2 regions of the Paenalkalicoccus suaedae genome follow, and region 2 is predicted to be linked to the other one. Evidence: a T-box and tRNA genes for the amino acid it is inferred to sense, from the RefSeq annotation. Region 2 holds a T-box; the other holds one or more tRNA genes.
The links. A T-box is a leader RNA that pairs with one kind of tRNA and senses whether it is charged. The one in region 2 lies ahead of thrS (threonine--tRNA ligase), so its partner is inferred to be a tRNA-Thr.
Positions count from the first base shown of each region.

Region 1 (4,196 bases), 760 kb from region 2:
GAAATTTAGTAGCGAAGTTCCCGATCCTACACTGCCAAGAAAAGCCTCTAGTGAGAAAGCTGGTGCCCGTACCGCAAACCGACACAGGTAGGCGGGAAGAGAATTCTAAGACGCGCGGGAGAACTCTCGTTAAGGAACTCGGCAAAATGACTCCGTAACTTCGGGAGAAGGAGTGCTCTATTAGGGTGCAAGCCCGAGAGAGCCGCAGTGAATAGGCCCAAACGACTGTTTATCAAAAACACAGGTCTCTGCGAAGCCGCAAGGCGAAGTATAGGGGCTGACACCTGCCCGGTGCTGGAAGGTTAAGAGGAGGGGTTATCCCTTACGGGAGAAGCTCTGAATTGAAGCCCCAGTAAACGGCGGCCGTAACTATAACGGTCCTAAGGTAGCGAAATTCCTTGTCGGGTAAGTTCCGACCCGCACGAAAGGTGCAACGATTTGGGCACTGTCTCAACGAGAGACCCGGTGAAATTATATTACCTGTGAAGATGCAGGTTACCCGCGACAGGACGGAAAGACCCCATGGAGCTTTACTGTAGCTTGATATTGGATGTTGGAACAGCTTGTACAGGATAGGTAGGAGCCTTGGAAACCGGAGCGCTAGCTTCGGTGGAGGCATTGGTGGGATACTACCCTGGCTGTTTTGACATTCTAACCTCGAACCGTGATCCGGTTCAGGGACAGTGTCAGGTGGGCAGTTTGACTGGGGCGGTCGCCTCCTAAAAAGTAACGGAGGCGCCCAAAGGTTCCCTCAGAATGGTTGGAAATCATTCGCAGAGTGCAAAGGCATAAGGGAGCTTGACTGCGAGACATACAGGTCGAGCAGGGACGAAAGTCGGGCTTAGTGATCCGGCGGCACCGTATGGAAGGGCCGTCGCTCAACGGATAAAAGCTACCCTGGGGATAACAGGCTAATCTCTCCCAAGAGTCCACATCGACGGGGAGGTTTGGCACCTCGATGTCGGCTCGTCGCATCCTGGGGCTGAAGTAGGTCCCAAGGGTTGGGCTGTTCGCCCATTAAAGCGGCACGCGAGCTGGGTTCAGAACGTCGTGAGACAGTTCGGTCCCTATCCGTCGCGGGCGTTGGAAATTTGAGAGGAGCTGTCCTTAGTACGAGAGGACCGGGATGGACACACCGCTGGTGTACCAGTTGTTCCGCCAGGAGCATAGCTGGGTAGCTACGTGTGGACGGGATAAGTGCTGAAAGCATCTAAGCATGAAGCCCCCCTCAAGATGAGATTTCCCATCACTTATAGTGAGTAAGATCCCTTAGAGATGATGAGGTAGATAGGTCTCGTGTGGAAGCATAGCGATATGCGGAGCTGAGAGATACTAATCGATCGAGGGCTTAACCAAGATATATAGTTTTACAGAAGGCGTCAACTAAGACGATTCTTCTTCTACATGTTCACTATCCAGTTTTGAAAGGTCAACGACCTTTACTTTGACAGACAAAAACCTGTTAAAGAAATATTTTTTCGTAAGAAGCAAGAAGATCAAGGACATGACCGAAAGAGAACCGGAGCGTGTTTGGACACGTGAGGATTCGAATGAGGGCAATGGACGCAGAGATTCGATGCTTATTAGGAAAAAATCATAGTCTAGTGACGATAGCAGAGAGGTCACACCCGTTCCCATGCCGAACACGGAAGTTAAGCTCTCTAGCGCCGATGGTAGTTGGGGGCTGTCCCCCTGTGAGAGTAGGACGTTGCTGGGCTATACATACATATTATACAAAAAGATTATTTTTACTATTCCACAGTAGCTCAGTGGTAGAGCTATCGGCTGTTAACCGATCGGTCGTAGGTTCGAATCCTACCTGTGGAGCCATATGGAGAGCTGTCCGAGTGGTCGAAGGAGCACGATTGGAAATCGTGTGTGCGGTCAAAGCCGTACCGAGGGTTCGAATCCCTCGCTCTCCGCCAGTATTTATTGGCCCGTTGGTCAAGTGGTTAAGACACCGCCCTTTCACGGCGGTAACACGGGTTCGAATCCCGTACGGGTCACCACTGTTTATTTAACATAATGACGAAGAGATTCATAGTTTATTTATCCAATATGGAGGATTAGCTCAGTTGGGAGAGCACCTGCCTTACAAGCAGGGGGTCGGCGGTTCGAGCCCGTCATCCTCCACCATTATTATTATCGCGGGGTGGAGCAGTCTGGTAGCTCGTTGGGCTCATAACCCAAAGGTCGGTGGTTCAAATCCGCCCCCCGCAACCAAATTGGCTCGGTAGCTCAGTCGGTAGAGCAACGGACTGAAAATCCGTGTGTCGGCGGTTCGATTCCGTCCCGAGCCACCATGTTTTTTTGCTGGCCTAGCTCAATTGGTAGAGCAACTGACTTGTAATCAGTAGGTTGGGGGTTCAAGTCCTCTGGCCAGCACCACTATTTATATTGACTTTCTGTCACAGGATTTGTTAATATGAATACTATGTTTTGGAGGGGTAGCGAAGTGGCTAAACGCGGCGGACTGTAAATCCGCTCCCTCGGGTTCGGCAGTTCGAATCTGCCCCCCTCCACCAGTTTCTTTTGTGGCGATTGTGGCGAAGTGGTTAACGCACCGGATTGTGATTCCGGCACTCGTGGGTTCAATTCCCATCAGTCGCCCCATTTTAAACTTACTATCATTTATATAGGGCTATAGCCAAGCGGTAAGGCATCGGATTTTGATTCCGTGACTCGCAGGTTCGAATCCTGCTAGCCCTGCCATTTTTTTGCGGAAATAGCTCAGTGGTAGAGCACCACCTTGCCAAGGTGGGGGTCGCGGGTTCGAATCCCGTTTTCCGCTCCATTTTAGTTAGGCGGCATAGCCAAGTGGTAAGGCAGAGGTCTGCAAAACCTTTATCACCGGTTCGAATCCGGTTGTCGCCTCCAATTAAATTATGATTATGCTTCTGTTTGTAAATGCCGGGGTGGTGGAATTGGCAGACACACAGGACTTAAAATCCTGCGGTAAGTGATTACCGTGCCGGTTCAAGTCCGGCCCTCGGCACCAATTAAAACTTGAATTTCTTTTACATATATCTTTGCCGGAGTGGTGGAATGGCAGACACGTCGGACTCAAAATCCGATGCCTTCACGGGCGTGCGGGTTCAAGTCCCGCCTCCGGTACCATTTTACTACTAATACGACCTTTTGGGTCGTTTTTTTATTGTCTTTTTGAGATAATAACTTATAGAAAAGCTGAAGCAACAAAACATAAATCACATTTTAGAAGGGAGGACGGTATTAAATGAATGAAACGCTCAAACAAGAGATTGTTGCATATAGTAAAAAGATTGGTATTGATAAAATTGGCTTTGCTACTGCAGATCCGTTTCAACTTATGAAAGAACGTTTAAAAACGCAACAGGAATCTGGACTTCAATCTGGATTTGAAAAAGGAACCATCGACGAGCGAACGGAGCCATCGCAGCTCTTGCCAGAAGCGAAAACAATTATTTCTATTGCCGTTGCTTACCCTTCTAAAATGAAGAATGCTCCTAAAAGTGTTCGCGGGGATCGAAAGGGTATTTTTTGCCGAGCTTCCTGGGGAGAAGACTATCATCATGTGTTACGGCGTCGTTTAGATAAATTAGAGCAATTTATTTTATCTAAAGTACCTGATGCAAAATGCGCCTCTATGGTTGATACGGGAGAACTAATTGACCGTGCCGTAGCTGAACGAGCAGGTATAGGATGGAGTGCTAAAAACTGCGCTATTATTACTCCTGAGTTTGGATCTTATGTCTACTTAGGAGACATGATCACTACGATTCCATTAGAACCAGATGTTGCAATGGAGGATCAGTGCGGAAGTTGCAATAAATGTATAGATGCTTGTCCGACTGGAGCGCTTCTTGAGGGAGGGAAACTTGACGCAAAAAAATGTGTCGCTTTTCTCACACAAACTAAGGATGTATTACCGGTGGAGTTCCGAAAAAAGCTTGGTAACAGGTTATACGGATGTGATACGTGCCAAGTAGTGTGTCCTAAAAATAAAGGCGTAGATGAGCACAGGCACGAAGAACTAGAACCAGATCCTGAGTTAGTGAAGCCATCTTTAATTCCTCTTCTTACTATGTCCAATCGAGATTTTAAGGCAAAGTATGGGTATATGTCAGGTTCTTGGCGTGGGAAAAAACCTATTCAGCGCAATGCTATTTTAGCTTTAGGTAATTTTAAGGATGCCTATGCATTGGAAGACTTAAAAA
Region 1 covers NZ_CP041372.2:1,175,445-1,179,640, forward strand. Annotated here, with positions in the region: rRNA gene FLK61_RS06395 (23S ribosomal RNA) at 1-1,356, shown strand, start outside; rRNA gene rrf (5S ribosomal RNA) at 1,601-1,717, shown strand; tRNA gene FLK61_RS06405 (tRNA-Asn) at 1,756-1,830, shown strand; tRNA gene FLK61_RS06410 (tRNA-Ser) at 1,834-1,925, shown strand; tRNA gene FLK61_RS06415 (tRNA-Glu) at 1,935-2,009, shown strand; tRNA gene FLK61_RS06420 (tRNA-Val) at 2,061-2,136, shown strand; tRNA gene FLK61_RS06425 (tRNA-Met) at 2,147-2,223, shown strand; tRNA gene FLK61_RS06430 (tRNA-Phe) at 2,228-2,303, shown strand; tRNA gene FLK61_RS06435 (tRNA-Thr) at 2,313-2,388, shown strand; tRNA gene FLK61_RS06440 (tRNA-Tyr) at 2,442-2,525, shown strand; tRNA gene FLK61_RS06445 (tRNA-His) at 2,538-2,613, shown strand; tRNA gene FLK61_RS06450 (tRNA-Gln) at 2,638-2,712, shown strand; tRNA gene FLK61_RS06455 (tRNA-Gly) at 2,720-2,794, shown strand; tRNA gene FLK61_RS06460 (tRNA-Cys) at 2,804-2,877, shown strand; tRNA gene FLK61_RS06465 (tRNA-Leu) at 2,910-2,998, shown strand; tRNA gene FLK61_RS06470 (tRNA-Leu) at 3,032-3,117, shown strand; gene queG (tRNA epoxyqueuosine(34) reductase QueG) at 3,236-4,196, shown strand, end outside.
Region 1: it has a tRNA-Thr gene. The T-box ahead of thrS (threonine--tRNA ligase) is inferred to sense a tRNA for this amino acid. The anticodon was not compared.

Region 2 (4,196 bases):
GTGAGTCACTTCCCCCGAAGTCTCCGCTCCCGAATTTCAACCGAAACACCCTGCTTAAACTCCTCAAACGCCATCGCCGCACTGCTCTTCTCGCCAAAGCGCCTCACCTGCACAGAGCGACCAGCTACTTCTGCATCTCCTACAACAAGTATATACGGCACCTTCGCAAGCTGCGATTCGCGCATCCGATAACCTAGCTTTTCCTCTCGGCCGTCAACCGAAACTCGAACACCTGCATCACGTAGCTCGTGAGCTAGCTCTTCACAGTACTCCTGATGCACCGATGCAACTGGAATCAGCTTCACCTGCTTCGGAGCAAGCCACAGTGGAAATGCACCTGCAAAGTGCTCTATCAAAATCCCAAAAAACCGGTCTAATGAACCAAAAATCGCACGATGAATCACCACTGGACGAACGCGTTCGCCGCGCTCATCTATATAGCTTAAATCAAATTTTTCTGGCATTTGAAAGTCGAGCTGAATCGTTGCGCACTGGTGCTCCCGCCGCAGCGCATCCTTAATATGAAAGTCGATTTTAGGCCCGTAAAACGCTCCATCACCCTCATTAAGCTGATACGCCACACCAGAATTCGTCAACACACGTTCCAGTGCCGCTTCGGACGCCTCCCACAAGGAATCATCACCGAGAGAATCCTCTGGACGAGTCGAAAGCTCGACCGAATAACGAAATCCAAGCGTTGTATACACCCGGTCAATGAGCTCCATGACCGCTCGAATCTCCGACTCTATTTGATCCTCCCTCACAAAAATGTGCGCATCATCCTGACAAAACGACCGGACACGCAACAGCCCATTCAACGCCCCACTAAACTCATGCCGATGCACATGCCCATACTCCGCCATTCGCACCGGCAAATCCCGATACGAGTAAAACCCGTGCTTAAACACAAGCATGTGCCCCGGACAGTTCATCGGCTTTAACGCAAACGCCGCCTTATCCACCTCGGAGAAATACATATTCTCCTTATAGTGATCAAAGTGACCCGACTGCTCCCAAAGCCGTTGATTCATCAGAGACGGAGTCGCCACCTCGTCATAAAACGCTCGCGACTGCTCCTCGCGCGAGAACGCAATCAACTCCTGTCTAATCACCTGCCCATTCGGCAAATAAAACGGCATCCCCGGCGCCTCCTCCGAAAACATAAACAACTCAAGCTCCTTCCCAAGCTTCCGATGATCTCGCTTCTTTGCTTCCTCTCGCAAAAACAAATAGTCATCGAGCTCCTGCTTCGTAGCAAACGCCACACCATATATCCGCTGCAGCACAGCCTGGTCTTTATCCCCGCGCCAATACGCACCAGCCACATGCGTCAATTGCACATGCTTTACCGCTCCTGTCGACGGAGCATGGGGCCCTCTACACACATCCACAAACTCCCCCTGCTCGTAGAGAGACACACCATCATCAATCCCCTCCAAAATCTTCAGCTTAAACGGCTCCTCCTTAAACCGCTCCATAGCCTCTTCTTTGCTAACCTCAAGACGCTCTATTGGCATATTAGAGGCCATAATCCGTTTCAATTCCTTCTCAATATGACGAAGGTCCGACTCCGTCAACCCTTGCTCAAGCTGCACGTCATAGTAAAACCCATTGTTGATAACTGGTCCTATCCCAAGCTTTACACCCTTGTACAACCGGCGGACTGCCTGCGCAAGAACGTGCGCAGCCGTATGCCTCAGGACATTCACCCCATTTTCAGAAGCCGAAGAGAAGATCTGCAGATCGTCTTGATTATGAAGACTAGTGGACAGGTCCACTAGTTGTCCATTAACCTCTGCAACGACAGCGGATTTACGGACGCTACTTGGAAGGGTTGCAACGATCTCCTTTACTGTTGTGTTTACTGGTACCTCTTTTACGTTATTGTCTGGAAGTCGTACGTGAATCATGTCAAATTCCTCCTTTTTAAAATAAAAAAAGACACGCATCCCTAAATAGGGACGAATGTCTTTGATTCGTGGTTCCACCCAAGTTCTCGCACGTGTTGCGCTGCGACTCTGGTGCTGTAACGTAGCATAGACGATGTCAGATACTCCAATTGTTTCCCCAACATAGCTTAAAGGTGGTCCATATCAGTCCTAAGCTAGGAGGGTCTCAGCAGTGCCTCCTTCTCTGTAAAGCCGTAACCAATAAAGGTGTCCTTGTCATTGCTTTTTTTCTTTTAAAAATAAAAAAACACCCGTCCCTAATGAAAGGGACGAATGCTAGTCATTCGTGGTTCCACCCAAATTCCCACGTAAAATAAACGTGGCTTTGGCGCGGTAACGTTGCGTCGACGGTGCTTGATACTAGGGTATTCCCAAGCACGGCTTAAAGGTGGTAAACAACGATTCTGCGTTAGGAAGCTCTCAGCAACACTTCCCTCTCTGATAACCGGCATCGTAGCTCATGTCCTTCTCATTGCCATTTCTAAATTATGTATGATCATACGACACCTGTAAAATGATTGCAAGTGTTTTTTGGAGTGGTGTGTTTGGTAACTCCGTTTCTGTGTTTGACTTCTCCAAACACGTCCTCCCCACATACACAGTCCACCACACAAGGACCCTCAATTGCTCAACTGCCACTTTCAAAGCCCCCACGTGGCGGTAGCACATGGCAATTAGTCTTTTAAATCGTCTCATACATGCTTTGCCATCAGCAGTAAATCCTCGTATCCAGCCTCCGTTTTGACAAAACGCACTCTTCTCCCTTCATGCACGAAGCCTAGTTTTTCGTAAAGGCGAATCGCACGTTCATTTGTAGCAAGCACATCCAGTCGCACAGTGTCGATGGAAGCATGCTCGGATGCAAACTCTAACAGGGTGACTAAGAGCGCTTCTCCAACACCTTGGCCGCGCCACTTCGTTGCCACGCTCATCCCAAACGAGCCTTGGTGACGCAGCTTAGCCTTGTTTGGACAGTCAAAGTTAATGAGTCCCATTAGCTCGCCTTCATGCTCTGCTACAAACAAGCGATTGTGATGCTCTCCTTCGATATATCCTTTGATCCACTCTCGCTCTACTTCAACATCTCCATGGAATTCTTCAGGTGTCGAAACCCCGAAGCCCTCTTTCAACACGTGTTCCGTGATAGGAAGTATCGCTTCTGAATCTGACACTTTTGCTTCACGAACAATATAAGAAAGTCCTAGCTTTGATTGAAACGCTTTCATTTCGTAAAACCCCCTATATTATATCGATATAATAATCACTTCGAACGAAGCGTGACCGACACGATCTCCGGTCGGTTAAACAATCGTAATGGAATAATACTATTGCCGAGTCCTCTACTTACAATCATGGACGTATCTGCTTCTTCGTGAATACCTGATGTATATGCTGGGAATAATCCTTGATTAGGTGCAACTAATCCACCTATGAACGGCAGTCGGAACTGTCCGCCATGCGCGTGACCAGTAAAAACAAGATTTACTTCTGCATCCACATAGTCATCCATTAGCTCTGGACGATGGGACAATAACATCGAGAAGCTTCCTGTATCAACGTCTATCATCATATCTGTGAGGACGTCTATTGGGCTTGCTGTAAGTCCACGCGGATCATCTATCCCGAGCAGTGACAGCGTAGCTCCATCATGCTCAAGAGTGTGACTCTCGTTTCTTAAAAAAGTGACGTTAAGGGCTGCAAGCTCCTCCTCGAGATCGTCCATTATTCCGCCAGACCACTCGTGATTACCTGTGACAAAATAAGTTGGCGCTATCGCGACCAGCTGCTCCATCAGTACAAATCCAGCCTCTAGGTCGTCCTTCCTGTGGTCGAACAAATCACCTGTAAAGACGATGATATCAGGCTCTTCACGGATAATACGGCGCGTGAGGCGCTGTTGCTCACGACCGAATCGCTTATTATGTAAATCGGTGATATGCACAATTTTATAGTCATCGAATTCAGGTGCTAACGAGTCTGATTCTACCGTCACATACGTAGTCTGAATAGCGTTGTTAGAAATGTAAATAAACGCGCTGAGTAGCCCGATTCCGAGTATAAAAATAAATATTTTTTTCTTCAAAATGGTCGTTCCCCTCTCTATGACAAGTGTATCAGAATCCCTTGTGTCTGTAAGAAAAATTTAACAAGCACGTTATAAACACATAGGGGTACGTGTAAAAAAAGTTATGAGTGCATAGTTTAAAGTATCTCGGATGCGGAAATATAACGAACTAGTTGGCAATA
Region 2 covers NZ_CP041372.2:412,801-416,996, reverse strand. Annotated here, with positions in the region: gene thrS (threonine--tRNA ligase) at 6-1,910, opposite strand; T-box leader at 2,212-2,431, opposite strand; gene FLK61_RS02540 (GNAT family N-acetyltransferase) at 2,642-3,175, opposite strand; gene FLK61_RS02535 (metallophosphoesterase) at 3,211-4,032, opposite strand.